Thermobifida halotolerans: one gene and its partner. The protein of the gene in region 1 interacts with the protein of each later gene in a pairwise test. Links are inferred from orthologs where the notes say so. Each region holds a gene or a part of one and is shown in the gene's direction. Other genes may lie near its edges. The genes, in order: eno and rpe.

What was found.
Region 2: the proteins of eno (region 1) and rpe interact in binary tests that used the Escherichia coli proteins (3 or more experiments, as listed by UniProt). The link is inferred for Thermobifida halotolerans from one-to-one orthologs.

Annotation. Positions count from the first base shown.
Region 1 is NZ_CP063196.1:5,193,297-5,204,511, forward strand. Bases 2,742-5,596 are described here. They hold eno (phosphopyruvate hydratase), read left to right. Parts: upstream 2,742-3,454; coding sequence 3,455-4,738; downstream 4,739-5,596. Other genes in these bases: NI17_RS22965 (sulfite exporter TauE/SafE family protein), read right to left, coding at 2,742-3,042; NI17_RS22975 (FtsB family cell division protein), read left to right, coding at 4,815-5,288; NI17_RS22980 (DUF501 domain-containing protein), read left to right, coding at 5,364-5,596. Outside these bases: NI17_RS22955 (nucleoside triphosphate pyrophosphohydrolase), read left to right, coding at 1-328; NI17_RS22960 (FtsW/RodA/SpoVE family cell cycle protein), read right to left, coding at 557-2,011; more of NI17_RS22965, read right to left, coding at 2,131-2,741; more of NI17_RS22980, read left to right, coding at 5,597-5,933; NI17_RS22985 (Ppx/GppA phosphatase family protein), read left to right, coding at 5,930-6,919; NI17_RS22990 (NAD(P)/FAD-dependent oxidoreductase), read left to right, coding at 7,284-8,663; pruA (L-glutamate gamma-semialdehyde dehydrogenase), read left to right, coding at 9,442-11,070; NI17_RS23005 (proline dehydrogenase family protein), read left to right, coding at 11,094-11,215. UniProt on the Escherichia coli protein: Catalyzes the reversible conversion of 2-phosphoglycerate (2-PG) into phosphoenolpyruvate (PEP). It is essential for the degradation of carbohydrates via glycolysis.
Region 2 is NZ_CP063196.1:618,305-629,664, forward strand. The notes cover bases 4,107-7,106. They hold rpe (ribulose-phosphate 3-epimerase), read left to right. Parts: upstream 4,107-5,273; coding sequence 5,274-5,939; downstream 5,940-7,106. Other genes in these bases: NI17_RS02780 (RsmB/NOP family class I SAM-dependent RNA methyltransferase), read left to right, coding at 4,107-4,893; NI17_RS02790 (riboflavin synthase), read left to right, coding at 6,273-6,890; pnuC (nicotinamide riboside transporter PnuC), read left to right, coding at 6,887-7,106. Outside these bases: NI17_RS02770 (glycoside hydrolase family 6 protein), read right to left, coding at 7-1,338; fmt (methionyl-tRNA formyltransferase), read left to right, coding at 2,444-3,376; more of NI17_RS02780, read left to right, coding at 3,463-4,106; more of pnuC, read left to right, coding at 7,107-7,549; NI17_RS02800 (bifunctional 3,4-dihydroxy-2-butanone-4-phosphate synthase/GTP cyclohydrolase II), read left to right, coding at 7,596-8,837; ribH (6,7-dimethyl-8-ribityllumazine synthase), read left to right, coding at 8,916-9,407; NI17_RS02810 (PH domain-containing protein), read left to right, coding at 9,466-9,936; NI17_RS02815 (aldose 1-epimerase family protein), read right to left, coding at 10,259-11,167; NI17_RS02820 (protein kinase domain-containing protein), read right to left, coding at 11,353-11,360. UniProt on the Escherichia coli protein: Catalyzes the reversible epimerization of D-ribulose 5-phosphate to D-xylulose 5-phosphate.

The DNA of each region.
Region 1 (11,215 bases):
GGCCAGGGGGGAGCGGTCCGACGTGTCCGTCCTGGCCGGGGTGCCGTTCGCGCAGCCCGCCGCGCTGCTCGCCTACGAGTTGCAGAAGCGCGCCGCGCGCAACGGCGTGCCGGAGGACCTGATCGGCGACGACGGCGGTCCCGGCGGGGAGCTGTTCGCGGCGGTGGAGGCCGAACGGCGCCGTTCGGCCGACCCGGAGATGGACCTGCGCGCCGCGGCCCGCCGGTTCGACGCCCGGGTGCGCGCCGCCGAGGAGGCGGCCCGCGCCGACGGTCTGGACCCGCGCGGGCTCACTCCCGAGCAGTGGCGCTCCTACTGGGCGGAGTAGTCGGCCCGACCCCGAGCAGGACAGCGCTCTTCGGGGCGGAGGGCCGGGCTCCGGGGCCGTGGACCCCGCCCCCGCCGAAGCGCGGCACCTCTGGTGGGCCGGACAGCGGTTGACCGACCGCACGGCCCACGGGGTGTTCGTGCCGTGGCGGGGCGGGGGAGCCCGTCTCGTCCGTCCCCGGCTTCGTCCGGCCTTCCCCGTCCCGCAGGCAGCCGGGGCGTGCGGCGCTCAGGAGGCCGAGCCGTCGGCGGCGCTCCTGGTGGCGGCGAGAGCCCGGTTCCACACCTCGCCGACCACGGTGGACGGCAGTTCCACGGTGGGGCCGCCGTCGTGTTCGGAGGCTGCCGCGGGGCGGCGGGCCTGGTCGCCCACGCGCAGCCACAGTCCGACGACGATCCAGCTGGTGACCAGGGAGGAGCCGCCGACGGCCAGCAGGGGGAAGGTCATGCCGCTCAGCGGGATCAGCAGGGTGATCCCGCCCACCACCACGAACACCTGGAAGGCCCACAGGAAGGCCAGGCCGGTGGTCATCAGCTTGACGAAGACCTCACGTGCGGCCAGCGCGGCCCGGAAGGCGCGTTCCACCAGCAGCAGTGTGGCCACCAGGACCGCCGCCAGTCCGGCCAGGCCGAACTTCTCGCCCAGCGACACCATGATCAGGTCGCTGTCGGCGGCGAACAGGGTGGAGGCTCGGCCGGTGCCGAAGCCGACGCCGAGCAGCCCGCCGTCGGCGAGCGCGAACAGGCCGTCCACCACCTGCCGGCTGCCCTGGGGGTCGTGGTAGACCTCGGGGGAGAAGGCGTGCAGCCAGATCGTCACGCGCTGTTGGACGTGCCAGAAGAGCAGGTGGGCGGCGTAGGCTCCGGCGAGGAACATCGCCAGGCCGATGCCCGCCCACGACTTGCGCTGGGTGGCGGCGTAGAGCATCGCCAGGAACAGGGTGAACAGCAGCAGCGAGGTGCCGAGGTCCTTGGTGCCGACCAGGATGAGGATGGCGATTCCCCACGCCGCCGTCATCGGTCCCATGTCGCGCATCCGGGGCACGCTGAAGATCTTGACGCCGCGCACCGTGATCTGGGTGGCGGCCAGGGACAGGGCGTCCCGTTTCACGCCGAGGTAGGCGGCGAGGAAGACCACCAGCGGGATCTTGGCGAACTCCGAGGGCTGCACGGTGAAGTCGCCGAACGACAGCCAGCGTCGGGCGCCGTACTGGTCGAGTCCGACGACGGGCAGCATGGGCGAGGCGAGCAGGGCGAGTCCGGCGAGCGCCATCAGGTAGGGGTAGCGCTGCAGGTGCTGGGGGCGGCGTACCAGGAGCAGCGTGGCCAGGCAGGCGAGTTGCCCCAGGCCGGTCCACATGAGTTGCCGCGGGGCGGTGGCGTCGGAGTCTCCGGCTTCGGCGTGCAGGCCCCAGATGAGGATGAGGCCGATCCCGTTGAGCAGGACCGTCAGCGGCAGGATCAGCGGATCGGCCCAGGGTGCGAGGAACCGCAGTGCGACGTGGACGGCCAGGGCGCCGGAGCCGAGGACGGCGGTGAACGTCCACAGCACGTCGGGTACGCGTCCGTCCAGTTGCAGTCCGGCGAGGCCGAGACCGATGGCGAACACCGAGAGAGCCACGGTCAGCATGGCCAGTTCGGTGTTGCGCCGCCGCCCGTGGCGGGGCGTGGTCTCGTCGGTCATGTCCCGCCTCGTTGGTCTGTGCGGTGGCACAGCGGACATAGCGAACTATAAGCGGACGGCGGGTTCCGGGTGGTGAGGCGGGGTGGCGAGTCGCCGCAGGTGGGGAGGGTGGGCGCGGGTCAGCCGCGTGCGGCCTCCGGTTCCGGGGCGGCGGCGCGTGCCGCCGCGGAGTCGGTCAGGTGGGCGCGCAGGGACCAGGCTGTCGCGGCGGCCCAGAGGGTGAGGACCAGCAGGTAGACGGCGGTCTGTCCGGTTCCGTCGACGGGCAGCCAGTCGCTGTTCATGACGGTGTGGGCGTTGGTGAGGATGATCATGCCGCCGACCACGGAGCCCAGGACGCGCGGGGGGACGTAGCGCACGATCCAGGCGGCGAAGGGCGCGGCGGCGGCTCCGCCGATCAGGAGGGCGACGGCCCAGGGCAGGTTGACCCCGGAGTGGCCCAGGCCGGTGAGGAAGCCCGCGCTGGCGGAGAGGGCCACGATGAACTCGCCGGTGGCCACCGAGCCGACGACCCTGCGCGGTTCGAGTCGGCCGCTGGCCAGCAGCGCGGAGGTGCCGACCGGGCCCCAGCCGCCTCCTCCGGTGGCGTCGACGAATCCGCCGACGAGGCCGAGCGGGGTGAGGAAGCGACCGCGCAGGGGCTTGCCGAGGTTGCCGCTCGGCAGTCCCCGGACGGTGAAGCGGAGGAGGACGTAGCAGCCCAGCAGCAGCAGGATGCCCGACATCAGGGGGGCCGCGGCCTGGGTGGACAGGCTGCTCAGAACGGTGGCGCCGCCGAACGCGCCGATTCCGCCGGGGATCGCGATGCGTCGTACGACCCGCCAGTCGACGTTGCCCATCCGCCAGTGCGACAGACCCGACGACAGGGTGGTGCCGATCTGGGCCAGGTGGACGGTGGCGGAGGCGCCTGCCGGTGTCGCGCCGACCGCCAGCAGCAGGGTGGTCGAGGTGACGCCGTAGCCCATGCCGAGACTGCCGTCGACGAGTTGGGCCAGCAGGCCGACCACGCCCAGCAGGATGAGGGTCTGCATCGCGGAGGGAGCCTTCCTGATTTTTTCTACTTGTTCGGTAGGAATGGTAGACGAAGGTCCCGCGTGTCGCCCAGGGGTCGCGGTGTGTCGGTCCGCCTTTGTGGGTATCGAGGAGACGTCGGGTTCGCGACACGCCGGAACGGCACCCCGGGAGTGAGGTGCGTCTCATGGTTGCGAAACCGGATATCCCCGTCGATCAGCGGATTGGGAAAAATGGACTAAACCAATCCGGGGTGTGGGGGAGACGCCGCGGTACCCGGATCGGTAGGCTCTGGGTGGTTCGCGCGGTGGCCGAGGAACACTTTCCCGTGCCGTTGCGTGACGAGGTGTCACCCCACCGACCGGGTCTCGGACAGCGCAGTGCGCGGACCGACCGGGACCACGCACAGACGCGAGGAAATGGAGTACTACGTTGGCGTCGATCGAGGCAGTGCAGGCGCGGGAGATTCTCGACTCCCGCGGTAACCCGACGGTCGAGGTCGAGGTTCTGCTCGACGACGGGACGACCGCCCGGGCGGCTGTCCCCAGCGGTGCGTCCACCGGCCAGTTCGAGGCGGTCGAGCTGCGTGACGGCGGCGACCGCTACGGCGGCAAGGGCGTTGAGAAGGCCGTCGCCGCGGTGAACGAGGAGATCTCCGACGAGATCATGGGCTACGGCGCCGAGGAGCAGCGGCTCATCGACAACGCGCTGATCACCCTGGACGGCACCCCCGACAAGTCCCGCCTGGGCGCCAACGCCATCCTGGGCGCGTCCCTGGCCGTGGCCAAGGCGGCCGCGGAGAGCGCCGACCTTCCGCTCTTCCGCTACCTGGGCGGCCCCAACGCCCACGTGCTGCCGGTGCCGATGATGAACATCCTCAACGGCGGCGCGCACGCCGACACCAACGTCGACATCCAGGAGTTCATGATCGCCCCCATCGGGGCGCCGAGCTTCCGTGAGGCGCTGCGCTGGGGCGCCGAGGTCTACCAGGCGCTCAAGGCGGTGCTCAAGGCCCACGGGCTGGCCACCGGCGTCGGCGACGAGGGCGGGTTCGCCCCCAACCTCGACAGCAACCGCGCCGCGCTCGACCTGATCACCGAGGCCGTCACCAAGGCGGGCTACACCCCCGGCAGCGACATCGCGCTGGCCCTGGACGTCGCCGCCACCGAGTTCCACTCCGACGGCGCCTACCAGTTCGAGGGCAGGAGCCGCAGCGCCGAGGAGATGGCCGCCTACTACACCGAACTGGTCGACGCCTACCCGCTGGTGTCCATCGAGGACCCGCTGGACGAGGAGGACTGGGCGGGCTGGAAGTCCCTGACCGCCGCCCTGGGCGACCGGGTCCAGCTCGTCGGCGACGACCTGTTCGTCACCAACCCCGAGCGGCTGCGGCGCGGTATCGACGAGGGCGCCGCCAACTCGCTGCTGGTCAAGGTGAACCAGATCGGCACGCTCACCGAGACCTTCGACGCCGTCGCGCTCGCCCAGTACAGCCGCTACACCGCGATGATCAGCCACCGGTCCGGCGAGACCGAGGACACCACCATCGCCGACATCGCGGTGGCCACCAACGCCGGGCAGATCAAGACCGGCGCCCCCGCCCGCAGTGAGCGGGTCGCCAAGTACAACCAGCTGCTGCGCATCGAGGACGAGCTCGACGACGCGGCCGTCTACGCCGGAGCGGGCGCGTTCCCGCGCTTCGCGCGGCAGGGCTGATCCCGTGCCGAAGGCGCCGGAGCCGCCGAAGGGCCGCCGTCCGCGTACGACGGGGGCCCCGGTCTCCGGCGCCTCCGTGTCGCCACCCAGCGGGAGCGGCGGCTCCCCGCGGCGGCGGTCCCGACGGACCGCGGACGCCACCGCGCCGCGCGACCGCGGGGGCTCCGGCGCGGAGCCGACCGGCAGGCCCGCGCTGACCAGCCGCGCGGCCATCCTGGCGCTGCTGGTCTGCGTGATCGCGCTCAGCCTGGCCTACCCGCTGCGCGAGTACATCGCCCAGCGCGCGCAGATCGCCCAGCTCAAGGAGGAGCGCGCGCACACCCGGCAGGCGGTCCAGGAGCTCGCCGAACGCTACGAGGAGTTGCAGGATCCCGCCCACATCGAACGCGAGGCCCGCTCCCGGCTGCACTACCAGTACCCGGACGAACAGGCCTACATCCTCCTCGGCGAGACCTCCGAGGAGGAGGAGGTCGAGGACAGCGGTCCACGGGAGCCCTGGTTCGTCGAGCTGTGGGACTCGGTCGCCGAGGCGGACCGGCCGGACGCGTGAACACCGTGCTCCGGGCGGACCGGAGGCGCGGAGCGGAGCCGCGGCCTTTCCGGCGGGAGTAGGCTGAGAGGCGTCATGACTTCCGCAGAGCACAATCCCGACGGTCGGGCCGCCGCCGAGGACGTCGCGGCCGTCCGGCTCCAGTTGGGACGGCCGCCGCGCGGCGTGCACGAGGTGGCGCACCGGTGCCCGTGCGGGCTGCCCGACGTGGTGCGCACCGCGCCGCGCCTGGAGGACGGCACCCCGTTTCCCACCCTGTACTACCTGACCTGTCCCCGCGCGGCCTCGGCCGTCGGCACGCTGGAGAGCAGCGGGCTGATGCGCGAGATGACCGGGCGACTGGAGGACGATCCCGAACTGCGCGCCGCCTACGCCGAGGCGCACGAGTCCTACGTGGCCGAACGCGACGCCCTCGCCCGAAGGATCGGGGTGGAGCCGCTGCCCGAGGGCATGCAGAGCGCGGGCGGCATGCCGAGGCGGGTCAAGTGCCTGCACGCGCTGGTCGCGCACGAGTTGGCCGTGCCGGGGAGCAACCCGCTCGGGCGGGAGGCCCTGGACAAGCTGCCCGAGTGGTGGGACCGGGGGCCGTGCGTGTGTGTGGACGACAGCACCGACAACACCGAGAGGAACGGCGGGGGCCAGTGAGAACGGTCGCGGCCATCGACTGCGGAACCAATTCCATCCGTCTGCTCGTGGCGGGAGTGATCGACGCGGACGGCGACGACGTCCAACTGCTGGACGTGGAGCGCCGCATGGAGGTGGTCCGGCTCGGCCAGGGCGTGGACCGCACCGGAGCGTTCGCCCCCGAGGCGCTGAGGCGCACCTTCGACGCGCTGACCGAGTACGCCGAGCTGATGCGCGGCCACGGGGTCGAGTTGGGGGCCGACTCCGTGCGCATGGTGGCCACCAGCGCAACCCGGGACGCCGCCAACCGCGACGAGTTCGTGGCGGGCGTGCGCGGGATCATCGGGGTGGAGCCCGAGGTGATCAGCGGCGACCAGGAGGCCGAGCTGTCCTTCGTGGGCGCGACCGCCGAACTGGAGGCCGAGGGGGCGGAGGCCGGGCTGCCCCGCCCCTACCTGGTGGTGGACATCGGCGGCGGCTCCACCGAGTTCGTGCTCGGCCACGTCGGCGACGACGGCGCGGTGCGCGCGGCCCGCTCGGTCGACATCGGCTGTGTACGGATGACCGAACGGCACTTCCACTCCGATCCGCCCACGGCCGAGCAGATCGCGGCGGCCACCGCCGACATCGAGGCGGCACTGGACGAGGCCGCGGCGACCGTCCCGCTGGCGGAGGCCGCGACGGTGGTGTGCGTGGCGGGGACGGCCACGACGGTGGCGGGGATCGCGGAGGAGCTGCCCGCCTACGATCCCGAGCGCATCCACCACGCCCGGGTACCGGTCGGCCGACTGCGGGAGATCACCGCCGAACTGCTGGCCATGCCGCACGAGCGGCGCGCGGCGATCGGCGTCATGCACCCGGGGCGGGTGGACGTGATCGGTGCGGGCGCGCTCATCCTGGAGCGGGTGCTGACCCGGACGGGGGCGGCCGAGTTCGTGGCGAGCGAGCATGACATCCTGGACGGCATCGCCTGGAGCCTGGCCCTGGAGGGGTACCGGGAGGAGTAACGCCGTACTGTCCTCCGTATCCGTGGGCTGACCAGGGGCTTTCGTCCCGCCGTTCGACCCTGGACACGTGAACCGGGTCACGTCGCCACAGGCTTGTGAATCCGTTCACATGTGCTCTGACCTGGCCAAACAGGCTCTTTGGGCGTTTTATCCTGGTCTAAACCTTTCCAAGCTGCGCCTTGGATGACGGGGGATGCTTGTGAAAGAATGCACAAGCAGGACGAGGGAGGCGAGATCTCGTCTTGTGTCAAAAATCGCATGGTTTCTGTGAAAAACCACAGGCAGGCATGACAGTCAAAGAAGACTTACCGATCTTCGCCGTCCGCGGCGATGGCGGAATCGGGGAAGCAGGGGCGGAACAGCGATGACCGAGAGCAGGAACTACCGACTGGTCCACGGCGGTGGTGACGAATCGGAGATCCCGCACGTGCTCATCGTCGGCGGTGGGTACCTGGGCATGTACACCGCGATGCGGCTGGAGAGGAAGTTGGGACCCGGCGAGGCCCGCATCACCGTCGTCGACCCCAACTCCTACATGACCTACCAGCCGTTCCTGCCCGAAACGGCCGCCGGAAGCATCTCCCCGCGCAACGTCGTCGTCCCGCTGCGCAAGGTCCTGCGCCGGACGCGGGTGCTCAACGGCCGGGTGGTCCGCATCGAGCACGCCAAGCGCAGGGTCGAGTTCGAGTCGAACCAGGGCGAGCTCCGCGACATCGCCTACGACCACCTCGTCATGGCCGCCGGAGCCGTCTCGCGGACCCTGCCCATCCCGGGCCTGGCCGAGCACGGCATCGGCATCAAGACCGTCGAAGAGGCCGCCTACCTGCGCAACCACGTGCTGGAGCAGCTCAACATCGCCGACTCCACCGACGACCCCGCGGTGCGGCGCAAGGCGCTGAACTTCGTGTTCGTCGGCGGCGGGTTCGCGGGCGCCGAGGCCATCGCGGAACTGGAGGACCTCGCCCGCGACGCCACCCGGATCTACCCGTCGATCGGCATCGACGACCTGCACTTCTACCTGATCGAGGCGGCCGACCGCATCCTGCCGGAGGTGGGCCCCGAGGTCGGCGCCAAGGCGCTCAACCAGTTGCGGCTGCGCGGTATCGACGTGCGCCTGTCGACCTTCCTGGAGTCGGCGGTCGACGAGCGCATCAAGCTCAGCGACGGCACCGAGTTCGAGGCGGGCACCCTGGTGTGGACCGCCGGAGTCAAGCCGAGCCCGGTCGTGCAGGCCTCCGACCTGCCGCTCGGCCCCAAGGGCCACGTGGACACCAGCGAGTACCTCACCGTCAACGGTGTGGAGAACGCCTTCGCCGGCGGCGACAACGCCCAGGTGCCCGACGGCAACGGCGGCTACTACCCGCCCAACGCCCAGAACGCGGTCCGGCAGGCGCCGGTCCTGGCCGACAACGTCATCGCGACCCTGCGCGGCAGGGAGCTCAAGCCCTACCGGCACAAGAACCTGGGCGCGGTCGCCGGGCTCGGCATGAACAAGGGCGCGGCCCAGCTGTTCGGCAGGATCAGGCTGACCGGCCGCCCGGCCTGGCTGGCCCACCGCGGCTACCACCTGCTGGCGGTCCCCACCTTCAACCGCAAGCTGCGGGTCCTGTCGGACTGGACGCTCGGCTTCTTCCTCCGCCGGGACTTCGCGTCGATCCCGGAGATGAGCCAGCCCCGCCAGGCGTTCGCCGAGGCCGCCCGGCCCCAGGTCGAGAACGGCCACCTGCTGCGCCGCGTCTCCTAGCACAACGGGCTCCGCCGACACCCGGGCGGAGCCCGCGGGCGCTGCGGGGAGCGACGGCGTGAGGTTCACGCGTCTGTGGGCCGCGACCCTCGAAGGGGCGCGGCCCACAGACGCGTGGGGAAGTAAAACGCCGAACCACGGAAAAAGCCGTGTGTGACCGGTATGCTAGATAAGCCCTCGTAGCCCAATGGTAGAGGCAGGCCCCCTAAAAGGGTCACAAGTGTCGGTTCGAATCCGACCGGGGGTACCAGGCCAGTACCTCCGGGACCGCCTCGGCCCCGCAGGGAGAAAGCGTCAGGGGCGCTGCGCCCCGGGGGTGCCGGGCCCCCGCCCTCCCGCACCGTGAGGACGGTTCCGCGCCAGGGACTCAGGCGCTGTGGGGTGCGCGGGACGTTCTTCCGTCCCGCCCGTCTCCTTCCGGCGCAGCGCCCCTTCCACCCCGTCCCGCCCCGGGACCGATGTTCCACGCCCCCGGAATCGAGACCGCCCGGATCTTCCCCGAGGGCCGAGGCCCCCGCCCTCCAGGGCCGGGCGGGCCTGAGCGCTCCCCTCGCCCCCGGCCCGCGTCTTCGCAGGGCAGCCAGCCCCTCGGCGTGATCTCCGCGCTGTTGGAACCCCCGTCCGCGGGTAGGTATCCCATCGGCGGCCACCGCACCGAGCCCTTTTCGAATCCCGAACCATCCGTTCGACCCGAGACGCCGCCCCCCGCGGGCTCCCACAAGGGGCCCGTCCAGCGTCTGTCCAGTCCGACCACGACACGCACCAGGGGGTCACCACCATGGACGCCGTGACAAACGTTCCCGCACCCGTGAACGAACCCGTCCTGTCGTACGCGCCCGGCAACCCCGAGCGCGCCGAACTCATCAACCAGCTCAGGGCGCTGTCCTCGGAACCCACCGAACTGACCATGACCATCGGCGGCGAGCGGCGGATGGGCGGCGGCGCCCGCGTCGACGTCGTCCAACCGCACAACCACGCCTCCGTCCTGGGCACCCTCGGCAACGCCACCCACGACGACGCCCGCGCCGCCGTCGCCGCGGCCAAACGCGCCGCCCCCGCCTGGCGCGAGACGCCCTTCGACGAGCGCGCCGCCGTCCTGCTGCGCGCCGCGGAACTGCTGTCGGGCCCGTGGCGGCAGCGGATCAACGCCGCCACCATGCTCGGCCAGTCCAAGACCGCGGTCCAGGCCGAGATCGACGCGGCGTGCGAACTCATCGACTTCTGGCGGTTCAACGTCCACTTCGCCCGCCGGATCATGGCCGAACAGCCCATGGCCAACGCACCGGGAACGTGGAACCGCATCGACCACCGCCCACTGGAGGGGTTCGTCTACGCGATCACCCCGTTCAACTTCACCGCCATCGCCGGGAACCTGCCCACCGGGCCCGCGCTCATGGGCAACGCCGTGGTCTGGAAGCCGTCGCCCACCCAGACCCTCGCCGCGTACCTCACCATGCGGCTGCTGGAGGAGGCCGGACTGCCTCCCGGCGTCATCAACCTGGTCACCGGCGACGGCCTGGCGCTGTCGGACGTGGCGCTGTCCGACCCCGACCTGGCGGGCATCCACTTCACCGGCTCCACCCGCACCTTCCAGCACCTGTGGCGCACCGTCGGCGAGAACATCGCCACCTACCGCGGCTACCCGCGCGTCGTCGGGGAGACCGGAGGCAAGGACTTCGTCGTCGCGCACTCCTCCGCCGACCCCGACGTGCTGCGCACCGCCCTGCTGCGCGGCGCGTTCGAGTACCAGGGCCAGAAGTGCTCGGCGGCCTCCCGCGCGTTCGTCGCGCGCTCGGTGTGGGAGCGGATGCGCGACGACTTCCTCTCCGAGGCCGAGGCGCTGCCCATGGGCGACGTCACCGACTTCCGCAACTTCATGGGCGCCGTCATCGACCGCCGCTCCTACGACCGGCTGGCGACCCTGCTCGACGACGTGCGCACCGCGTCCTCCGTCGAGGTCCTGGTGGGCGGCACCGCCGACGACAGCGTCGGCTACTTCGTGCGCCCCACCGTCCTGCTCGGCAGCGACCCCGGCCACGAGATCTTCTCCACCGAGTACTTCGGCCCGGTCCTGGCGGTCAGCGTCTACGACGACGACGCCTACGACAAGGTGCTGGCGGCGGTCGACAGCGGCGCCCCCTACGGACTGACCGGCGCGGTCATCGCCACCGACCGCACCGCGATCGCCGAGGCGACACGGACACTGCGGTTCGCGGCGGGCAACTTCTACGTCAACGACAAGCCCACCGGCTCGGTCGTGGGCCAGCAGCCGTTCGGCGGCGCCCGCGCCAGCGGCACCAACGACAAGGCCGGGTCCATGGCCAACCTCATGCGGTGGACCAGCCCCCGGGTGATCAAGGAGACGTTCGTGCCGTCCACCGACCACCGCTACCCGCACCAGGGGTAGCCGTGGGAGGAAAGGACCGCGGAATGCTCCGCACCGCGCTGCTGCTGGCCGCGCGCTCCGACCGCTGCCGCGCGTTCGTGGAACGCGCCCCCCTCACCCGGGGCGTGGTGACCCGGTTCGTCGCCGGGGCGACCCTGGAGGAGGC
Region 2 (11,360 bases), 4.6 Mb from region 1 along the record:
GGAGGGTCAGCCGGCGGTGCAGGTGAGGGTCGGGACGCTGTTGGCGCCGCTCTTGGAGGCGACGAAGCCGAACTCGGTGGACGCGCCGGAGCCGAGGGAGCCGTTGTAGCCGACGTCGCTGGCGGTCACGCTGGAGCCGCTGGAGGTGACCGTGGCGTTCCAGGCGTTGGAGACGCTCTGGCCGTCGGTGAAGGTCCACGTCACGGTCCAGCCGCTGATGGCCTGGTTCGCGGTGACCGTCACGGTTCCCTGGAAGCCGTTGTCCCACTCGTTGGCGATCGAGTACGTCGCCGTGCAGGCGCCGTCCGGGTCCGGGTTGGGGTCGGGCGTCGGCTCGGGGTCCGGCGTCGGCTCGGGGTCCGGCGTCGGGTCGGGCGTGTAGTCGCCCGCGGCCATGGCCATCTCGTAGGCGGCGTCGGGCACGAACTGACCGGCGCTCGCGATGCAGCCGTCGGCCTCACCCGGCAGCTTCACCCACAGGAAGGCGTCGATCATGGAGTCGCCGGTGTTGGTGGTGCTGGGCGTGCCGATCGCGCGCCCGCTCGGGTCGCACCACTCGCTGCCGTCGGGGCCGTTGCCGTTGCGGCTGGTGTCGATGACGGCGCGCAGCGAGGAGTCGCCGGTGGCCGCGATCACGGCCTTGGCGTAGGCGACCTCGTCGGCGGTCCACCGGTAGTTGGAGGTGTTGGTGGCGATGCCGTCCGCGCTGTTGGAGATGTCGGCCTGGTTGAGCCAACTGGCCATCTGCGAGGGCGAGTGCCAGGCGGAGTGCCCGGCGTCGAAGTAGACGCGCGCCTGGGAGGAGCCGGCCTTGAGCGCCTTGCCCGCGTACGACAGCGTCTGGAGGACCTCCTGCTGCGTGGACTGCATGCAGCTGGCCATCAGCGAGATCAGGTCGGGTTCCACGACGATGTAGGCGGGACGGTTCTTCAGACCGGCGGCGAAGTCGTCGACCCAGTCCCGGTAGGCGGCGTGGCTGGGCGCCCCGCCGCTGCTGTGGTTGCCGCAGTCACGGCCGGGGGCGTTGTAGACCACCAGGATCGGGGTCTTGCCCTCGGACGCGGCCGCGCTGACGAGCGAGTCCACCTGACCGGTGATCTCGCCGGGGTTGTGCTGGGTGAACCACGTGGCCTGCGGAACGCTGGCGACGCGGTCGCGGATCACGGGCGTACGCGGGTCGCTGGGGTTGTTGCGCACCCACTCGGCGGACGCCATGTCGGGGTTGACGTAGAAGGGGGAGTCGTTCGCCGCCGCCTGCGAGGGGAAGGCGAGCATGGCCGCGCCGAGCACGGCCGCCGCCGCGGTGCCGAGCAGCGCGCGGATGGGTTTGGGGGACATTACGGGACTCCTTACGGGCGCAGAGGCTCCGGAGAAGACACGAAGGGAACGCAGTGAATGGGAGCGCTCCCAATTCGCTTTCCGTTTCGGACCATAACCACTCAGCGGCGTCATGTAAAGACCGAGTGTCATCCTTGTTGCCGTCCCGTTCCCACAAGACCGCCACAGGTTTTCCAGAAAGGGTCATAGAAGTGACAGAGTGCCGTGTACGCGGCGTGGTCGGGGATTCCGCAGATGTCTGATGATGCGCGGAAATATTTCTGAATCCAGAAAACGCAGGCGGAAGCCGATGGAAACCACTTCGGGCGGAGAACTGACTGAGGTGTGGGTGTCGGGTTCTGCGGCGGGTGCGGGGGTCTTCGCGGAGAACCCGGGGGTGGGTGAGGTATTCCACCCCGGCGTCCGGGGCGGGCCACCACCGGCTGGCCGCGCCTGGTCGAGGCGCCCCCCGGGCGGACAAGCCGCAAGAACACCAGAAACCCCGGACCGGTCCTCCGGGGGAGCGGGACCGTCTCCGAAGGTGCGGGTGGGTGGGCCGTATCCGGGCTCGGCGCCCGGGGCGCCTCGACCGGCCACCGGCAGCCGGTGGTGGCCCGCTTCTGAGGAGTCCTGCGGAATGCCTCGGCCTCGCCGGGGCGCAGTGGAACCGCATCCGCCGCGAACCCGGCTGTCAGACCTCGGTGAGGGGGCGAGCCCACCTGTGATCCCCCTCCGGGGTCGAGGTTGCAGGGCCCCCTGGGGTGGAGGCCACCCGAAACCTCCTGCGGGGCCCGGGGAAGGCCGTGGTGCGCGATGCCTCCCCGCGCCCTGGAGGCAGCCCTGCGCCCTCAGCCCTGATGCCGCAGAACGCCCCACCAACCCGCCGGTGGAGGCGCGGGCGCCCCGAGCGCTTCGCCCACCTGTCCACCCCACCGTGCCCTTGCCCCACCCAGGCCCCCTCCTACGACCGGACCGCCTCCAGGGCAGGAAGACGCGGACCCCCGTCCACAGCGTGTCGGACGGCGGCCACGGATTCCGCGAATGGCAATACGCTGGACCCGGGCGGGCGTCGCAGGCACGCCGCGGCGGGGAAGGCCGCGGTCGACATCGCACATGGGGGTCGTACATGAGACTGGTCTTCGCGGGCACACCCGAGGTGGCGGTGCCGTCTCTGGAGGCGCTGCTCGCCTCCGAGCACGAGGTGGCCGCGGTGGTCACCCGCCCCGACGGCGCCGCGGGCCGGGGCCGCCGCGTCTCGGTCAGCCCGGTGGCGCGCCGGGCCGCCGAGGCCGGAATCGAGGTCCTCAAACCCGCCAGGGCCAGCGATCCCGAGTTCCTCGACCGGCTGCGCGCCATCGCCCCCGACTGCTGCCCCGTCGTGGCCTACGGCGCGCTGCTGCGTCAGGAAGCACTCGACATCCCCCGCCACGGCTGGATCAACCTGCACTTCTCCCTGCTGCCCGCATGGCGCGGCGCCGCCCCCGTGCAGCACGCCGTCCTGCACGGCGACGACATCACCGGAGCCACCACCTTCCGCATCGAGCAGGCCCTGGACTCCGGCCCGGTCTACGGCACGGTCACCGAACCCATCAACCCCCGCGACACCAGCGGAGACCTGCTGGAGCGCCTGTCGCGCTCGGGGGCCGAACTCCTCGTGCGCACCCTGGACGGCATCGCCGAGGGCGAGCTCGTGCCCCGGCCGCAGAGCACCGAGGGCGTCACCTACGCGTCCAAACTCACCTCCGACGACGCGCGGGTCGACTTCACCGCCCCCGCCATGCACGTCGACCGGCTCGTCCGCGCCTGCACCCCCGCCCCCGGCGCGTGGACCCTCTTCCGCGGCGCCCGCCTCAAGCTCGGCCCGGTCCAGCCCGTCGCCGACGCCCCCGCCCTGCCCCCCGGCCGCCTGGCGGTCGGCCGGAAGGAGGTCCTGGTCGGCACCGCCACCCACCCGGTGCGGCTCGGCGACGTCCAACCGCAGGGCAAGAAGGCCATGCCCGCCGCGGACTGGGCGCGCGGCGTGCGACCCGGCGACGACGAGAGCCTCGGAGACCGGTGATCACCGGCGCGGATCGATACCCTCGTTGACGAGGGCCGCACCACGGCGGCCGGCGCAGACACGACCAGGCATGAGGCGACTCCACCGTGACCGAGAGATCCCGCTCCCCGTACCGCCCGACACGCCGCGGACGCGGAGGACCCGCGCCGCAGGCCCGCCCGAAGGACCCGGCGCGCAGGGCCGCCTATGACGTGCTGCACGCGGTGCAGAGCCGCGACGCCTACGCCAACCTGCTGCTCCCGGTCACCCTCAGGGAACGCGACATCACCGGACGCGACGCCGGGCTGGCCACCGAGCTGACCTACGGGACCCTGCGCCGCCAGGGCTCCTACGACGCCGTCCTCGACGCCTGCGTGGACCGCTCCCTGCGGTCCGTGGACGCCGAGGTGCTGCCGCTGCTGCGCATGGGCGCCCACCAACTGCTGTCCATGGACGTTCCCCAGCACGCGGCGGTCAGCACCACCGTCGACCTGGCGCGCCGGGTCGTCGGCCACCACCGTTCCCGGTTCGTCAACGCCGTACTGCGCAGGGTCAGCGCCCGCGACCTGGACGAATGGCTGTCCGTTCTCGCACCCGAGCGCGACGCCGACCCCGTGGGGCGCCTCGCGGTCGTGCACAGCCACCCCCGCTGGATGGTCCAGGCGCTCGCCGACGCCCTGGGGGAGGATCCCGCGGGCGGACTGGCCGATACCGAACGGCTGCTCGCCGCGCACAACGAACGGCCCCGGGTGACCCTGCTCGCCAAGCCCGGACGCGCGACGGTCGAGGACCTGACCGCCGAGGGCGCGACCCCCGCGCGCTACTCGCCCCACGCGGCGACTCTGCCGGAGGGCGACCCCGGTGCGCTGCGGACGGTCCGCCAGGGGCGCGCGGCGGTGCAGGACGAGGCCAGCCAGCTCGTCGCCCTGGCGCTGACCCGCGTCCCGGTCGAGGGGGCCGACCGGCTGTGGCTGGACGCCTGCGCCGGGCCCGGAGGCAAAGCCGCCCTGCTGGCCGGACTCGTCGGACAGCGGGGCGGACGCCTGCTGGCCGGCGAGGTGCAGCCGGCGCGCGCCGGACTGGTCGCCCGGGCGGTGCACCGTTCGGTCGGCGACTCCGCGCGCGTGGTCGTGGCCGACTCCACCCGGCCGCCGTGGCGCGACAGAGGTTTCGACCGGGTCCTGGTGGACGCGCCGTGCACCGGACTGGGGGCGCTGCGCCGCCGCCCCGAGGCGCGGTGGCGGCGCACCCCCGACAGTCTCACCGACCTCGTCCCGCTGCAGCGCGCCCTGCTGGGACGGGCACTGGACGCGACGCGTCCGGGCGGGGTGGTCGGATATGTCACCTGCTCGCCGCACCTGGAGGAGACCCGGAGGGTCGTCACCTCGGTCCTGGCCGACCGCGGCGACGCAGAACTCCTCGACGCCGCACCCCACCTCCCCGAGGTTCCCGACGCCGCCGTCGACCGCTTCGCGCAGTTCTGGCCGCACCGGCACGGAACCGACGCGATGTTTCTGGCCCTGATCCGCAAACACTGACTGAGGTGTGAGTGTTCGGTTCTGCGGTGGGCGCGGGGGTCTTCGCGGAGAACCCGGGAAGGGGTGAGGTATTCCACCCCGGCCGTCTGGGGCGGGCCCCGCAGACGGACCAGCCGCAAGAACACCAGAAACCCCGGACCGGTCCTCCGGGGGAGCGGGACCGTCTCTGAGGGTGCGGGTGGGTGGGCCGTGTCCGGACTCGGCGCCAGGGGGCGCCTCGACCGGCCACCGGCAGCCGGTGGTGGCCCGTTTCTGGGGGGTTCTGTGGAATGCCTCGGCCTCGCCGGGGCGCGGCGGAATCGTATCCGCCGCGAACCCGACACTCAAACCCCGATGAGCCGGTCCGCCCCGCGGGTCCGGCCGCAATACACTCTCCTTCCGTGGCAATCCAGATCTCACCCAGCATCCTCTCCGCCGACTTCGCGCACCTGGCAGCCGAGGCCGAGGCGGTCGCAGACTCAGCCGACTGGCTGCACGTCGACGTCATGGACAACCACTTCGTGCCCAACCTGACCCTGGGCCTGCCGATCGTGGAGTCCCTGCTCAAGGCGGCGACGCTGCCGCTGGACTGCCACCTGATGATCGAGGACCCCGACCGGTGGGCGCCGGCGTACGCGGAAGCGGGAGCGGGCAGCGTCACCATCCACGCCGAGGCGGCCAAGGCCCCGGTGCGCACACTGCGGGCGATCCGCTCGGCCGGGGCGCGGGCGGGGCTGGCCCTCAACCCCGCGACACCGGTGGACCCGTACGCGGATCTGCTGGGCGAGGTCGACATGCTGCTGGTGATGTCGGTCGAGCCGGGATTCGGCGGCCAGAAGTTCCTCGACCTGGTGCTGCCCAAGATCCGCCGTGCCCGGGAGCTCATCCGCAACTCCGACGCGGCGGTGTGGCTCCAGGTGGACGGCGGGGTGAGTGCCGAGACGATCGAACGGTGCGCCGAGGCCGGAGCCGACGTCTTCGTGGCGGGCTCGGCCGTCTACGGCGAGAAGGACCCGGCGGCGGCGGTGGACGCGCTGCGGACGCTGGCGGAGCGGGCCTCCCGCTGACCCGGGACCGGGCCCCGCGGACCGGAGGTCCGATGACCGGCCCCGGGGGTGGGCAGGGAATACCCCTTCATGGCACACTTGTTGGCGCAAGAAGTACGAACGCGTGCTCCGGGGTCGGTGAAAGTCCGAACCGGCGGTGACAGTCCGCGACCCAGCCGAAGCCATCGGCTGGTTGAACCGGTGGAATTCCGGTACCGACGGTGAAAGTCCGGATGGGAGGCAGTGCGTGTCGGACCGGTGCGGTCGCTCTCGACGAGCGTGCCGTCGTGGTCCAACGGCGATCGAGGCCGTTTTCACCCCCGGAGCCTGACCAGGCAGGGGGAAGGCTCTCGCATGTTCACCGGAATCGTCGAGGAGCTCGGCACGGTCGTCGACATCGCTCCGGTGGGACCGGACGCGGCCGCCGCGGTCCGACTCACCGTCCACGGACCGAAGGTCACCTCCGACGCGTCCACCGGAGACTCCATCGCGGTCAACGGGGTGTGCCTGACCGTCACCGAACTGGGTGACGGGAGATTCGGCGCCGACGTCATGAAGGAGACCCTGGACCGGTCCGCTCTGGGCTCCCTCGTCTCCGGCTCCCGGGTCAACCTGGAACGCGCGGCCAGGGTCTCGTCCCGGTTGGGCGGCCACATCGTGCAGGGCCACGTGGACGGCACCGGGGTCGTCACCGAGCGCGTCCCCGGCGCCGACTGGGAGACCGTCACCTTCTCCATCCCGCCGCACCTGGGCCGCTACGTCGTGGAGAAGGGCTCCGTCACCGTCGACGGGGTCAGCCTCACCGTCGCGGGACGCGGCGACGCCTCCCTCACCGTCAGCCTGATTCCCACCACCCTGCGGGAGACCACCCTGGGCCTCGCTGAGGTGGGCACGCGGGTCAACCTCGAAGTCGACATCGTGGCCAAGTACGTCGAGAGCCTCCTGGGCGACCGCGTGGGCGGTGCCCGGTGAGCGGCTCGGGGGCGGCGTGGCTGGAGTGGGCCCACGCCGGATTCACCCTGTTCGGTGAGCACGTGCGCTGGGCCGACCTGCTGGGCAACGTCGCGGCGCTGGCCACCGTGGCCCTGGCGATCCGCCGCACCATCTGGACCTGGCCGGTGCAGCTCACCGGCACCGTCCTGCTGTTCGCGGTCTCGGTGGACGCCCAGATCGTCGGCAACGCGCTCAAGCAGGTGATCATCGCGGCGCTGGCCGGCTACGGCTGGTACCGCTGGGCGCGCGGCATGCGCGGGGACGCGGACCTGCCGGTGCGTCCCGCCACCGGGGCCGAACGGCTCCGGCTGGTCGGCGCGCTGGTCGCGGGAACCGCCGCGGTCGGGTGGTTCTTCGCCTTCACCGGATGGTCCTGGGCTCCGTGGCTGGACGCCTTCATCTTCGTCGGCAGCGCGGTGGCGATGTACGCCCAAAGCCGCGGTCTCGTCGACTTCTGGGTGGTGTGGATCGTCGTGGACATGGTGGGAATTCCCATCACCCTGATGTCCGGCCTGTGGGTCAGCGGCATCGTCTACGGGATCTTCTTCGCGCTCGCGGTCGTCGGTTTCCGTGACTGGATGCGCCACTACCGCAGCCGTCAGGAGCGTGGCGCGCACGCGGCGCCGGTCTCCGCGTGACCGGCCTTCCCACCGCACCGTTTCGACCCGCACAGAAGGAGCTCCCGTGAACCGCAGCCCCGCAGCCACCGACCCGATCCCGCTGGACGACGTCGACGAGGCACTCAAGGAGATCGCCGCCGGACGCCCGGTCGTCGTCGTGGACGACGCCGACCGCGAGAACGAGGGCGACCTCGTCCTCGCGGCCGACGCGGCCACCCCCGAACTGCTGGCCTTCATGATCCGCCACACCTCCGGCGTGATCTGCGTGCCGATGCTGGGCGAGGACCTGGACCGGCTCAACCTGCCGCTGATGACGCCGACCAACGAGGACAGTCTGCGCACCGCCTACACCGTGACCGTGGACGCCCGTACCGGCGTGCACACCGGCATCTCCGCGGCCGACCGCACCCGCACCATCAGGCTGCTCGCCGACGCCGCGAGCGCTCCCGGCGACTTCACCCGCCCCGGCCACGTCTTCCCGCTGCGCTACCGTCCCGGCGGGGTGCTGGCGCGGCGCGGCCACACCGAGGCCTCCGTGGATCTGGCCCGGCTGGCGGGGCGGCGTCCGGCCGGGGTGATCGCCGAGATCGTCAACGACGACGGCACCATGGCCCGCCTTCCCCGGCTGCGCGAGTTCGCCGACGAGCACGGGCTGCGTCTGGTCTCCGTCGAGCAGTTGGTGGAGTACCGCCGCCGCACCGAGACGCTCGTCGAGCGCGTCGTGGAGACCCGCATCCCCAACCGCCACGGTGAGTGGCGGGCGGTCGGCTACCGCTCCGGGGTGGACGGCACCGAGCACGTCGCCCTGGTGCACGGCGACATCGGCGACGGCCAGGAGGTGCTCGTCCGGCTGCACTCCGAGTGCCTCACCGGCGACGCCTTCGGGTCGCACCGCTGCGACTGCGGCGACCAGTTGGACGCGGCCATGGCGCGGATCGCCGAGGCGGGCACCGGTGTCGTCGTCTACCAGCGCGGTCACGAGGGACGCGGCATCGGTCTGCTGCACAAGCTGCGGGCCTACCAGCTCCAGGACGAGGGCGCGGACACCGTGGAGGCCAACCTCCGGCTCGGGCTGCCCGCCGACGCCCGCGAGTTCGGCACCGGCGCGCAGATCCTCGCCGACCTGGGCGTGCGGTCGGTGCGGCTGCTCAGCAACAACCCGAGCAAGATCGAGGGGCTGGGCAACCACGGGGTCGTGGTCGTCGAGCGCGTCCAGATGCCCACCCGCATCACCCCCGACAACCTGCGCTACCTGCGCACCAAGCGCGACCGCATGGGGCACGACCTGCCCGGACTGGCCTCCTGAAGGTCGACCCGCCGCCGGGGCCGTCAACCGCGACGGGCCCGGCCGGTGCCAGCAGCAACACCATGAGGAGAGTGGGTTATGAGTGGAGCCGGACGGCCCGAGTTCACGGTGGACGCCCGGGGACTGACCGTCGGGATCGTCGCCACCAGGTGGAACGCCGAGGTCGTCGAGCCGATGCTGGACCGGGCGCTGGCCGCGGTCGGGGAGTGCGGCGCGGCCGGGCCCACGGTCGTGCGTGTGGCCGGTGCCGTCGAGATTCCCGTGGTCGCCCAGGAGTTGGCGCGCACCCACGACGCCGTCGTGGCGCTGGGCGCGGTCATCCGCGGCGGTACCCCGCACTTCGACTACGTGTGCCAGTCCCTCACCCAGGGACTGACCGAGGTGGCGCTGCGCGAGGCGGTCCCCGTCGGCAACGGTGTACTGACCTGTGACACCCTGGAACAGGCGCTCGACCGCGCGGGGCTGCCCGACAGCCACGAGGACAAGGGGTGGGAGGCCGCCGTCGCGGCTCTGGACACCGCCCTGGTGCTGCGCGGACTGCGGTCGGGACGGCCGGCCCGGGCGGTCTGAGCACGGGCGGTGTGGGAAGAGGACGGGCGTGCCGACACGGGATGCTGGAGACGAGGACATGGTGGACGGTTCGCAGCGGCAGGCCCCGCGGGCGCTGCCGGTGACCCTCAGACCGCGCAACATCCGCGTGGTCGCCTACGGGCTTGCCGCTCTCATCATCGCCACCATGGTCGTGCTCGCGGTCATCATGCCCCCGGACTGGGGGGTGCAGGACCGCGTCTTCCTCGTGCTGCTGGGCGTGGCGATCGGCGGGGGACTGCACCTGCTGGCCCGCCCCCGCCTGGAGTTGACCCGGGACCGGGTCACGGTGGTCAACCCCGTCCGCACCCACGTGCTGGTCTGGCCCGAGATCATCGACGCGCGCATGCCCGCGGGAGAACCCTGGCCCAGTGTCGACCTGGCGAACGGCTCCACACTGGCGGTGATGGCCATCCAGAGCAACGATGGGGACCTGGCCCGGAACAACCTCGCGGAGTTCCGGCGCCACCTGCACGAACGCGGAGAGGCCGCCGAACCGGACCGGGACTGAGCCCGGAGAGACGACGCGCGCGGGGCGACTCGCCGAGCACCCTCCGGAGAGGTAAAAACTTTTCGTTCCCAGGGGTGAAACGGTCAAAACATAGTCAAACGGTAGAACCGCACCTTCAGTACGCACGTCTTACAGATATGGGCGTCAAGAACTGGGGAAGGAAGTACCGCCATCAGGGCCAGATCGACCGGCTGGTGATCGTGCTGCTCTGGCTCACGGTCATCGTCCTGGCGCTGGCCTCGCTGCTCACCTGACCGCGGTGCCGGTTCCGGCGATCACGTGCGTCCCCACGGGGGCCTCGGACGCGCGTGGTCGCACACGGTCACGCCGGGGTGGAGGTGATACCGAAGGACGACTCGGTGCGCTCCCCGGGAGCCAGCACGATCAGGTCGGTGCCGGTGGCGAAGGCGTTGGGGGGACAGGTCATCGGCTCCACCGCGAGGTGGCGGCGTCGCTCGGGGCCCGGGTAGTCGGCGGAGAAGACCTGCAGCCACCGGTAGCTTTCGTCGGCCCACAGCGCCACAGCGGCCTCCCCGGCGCGCAGCACCGTCCAGGAGCGGCCGTCGGCGTCGCCGCGCAGGCCGGTGAAGGCGGTGTCCAGGACGGTCGGTCCCACCCGGCGGGGCGAGCGGAAGTCGTACTCGGTGCCCTCCACGGAGCGGACCGGACCGGCGGGGAGCATCCGGTCGTCGGCGGGCAGCCACCCGGTGGCCGGAAGCAGCAGCGTGGTCTCGTCCAGGGGAAGCCCCAGGCTGAGGTAGTTGTGGCTGCCGTGGCCGTAGGGCGCGGGGCGGTCGCCCGCGTTGCGCGCCGCGATCCGGGTGATCAGGCCCAGTTCGGGGTCGAGCGTGTAGCGTACCGAGAACTCCAGGCGGAACGGGTATCCGGGGGCGCCCTCGAACAGGAGGGTGAACAGCACCGAGTCGGCCGCGGTCTGGCTCGGACGCCACGGCAGCGAGCTGGTCAGGCCGTGGATCGCGTTGTCCAGTTCGGGCTCGGTGATCTCCAGTCGGTACTCCGTCCCGGCGAAGGAGTACCGGCCGCGGTCGATCCGGTTCGGCCACGGGATGAGGACCTGCCCCTGCGCGAGCTGCGGAGGGCCCTCGGGGTAGCCCCAGACGAGGTCCCGTTCGCCCCAGCTCAGGGTGCGCAGCGCCGCACCCAGCGAGTCGACCGTGGCTCGGTACTTTCCGGCTTCCAGGGTGATGGTCGGATGCGAACCGCCGGTCATTTCTGCCACCGTTCTAGGTTTGAGGGGTTAACGGGCCGTTTGCGAATATAACCCTTTTCCGCTTCCCGGAAACCGGCACGACAGGGCTCCAATGGTGACTCTGTGCTTGTGGCCTGGTGCGTTGCGTTTCTAAGAGTTTGGTTAATTCTGTGTTGCCGCGCTTGGGCGGTGGTGCCCGGACCGGGTCATCCGG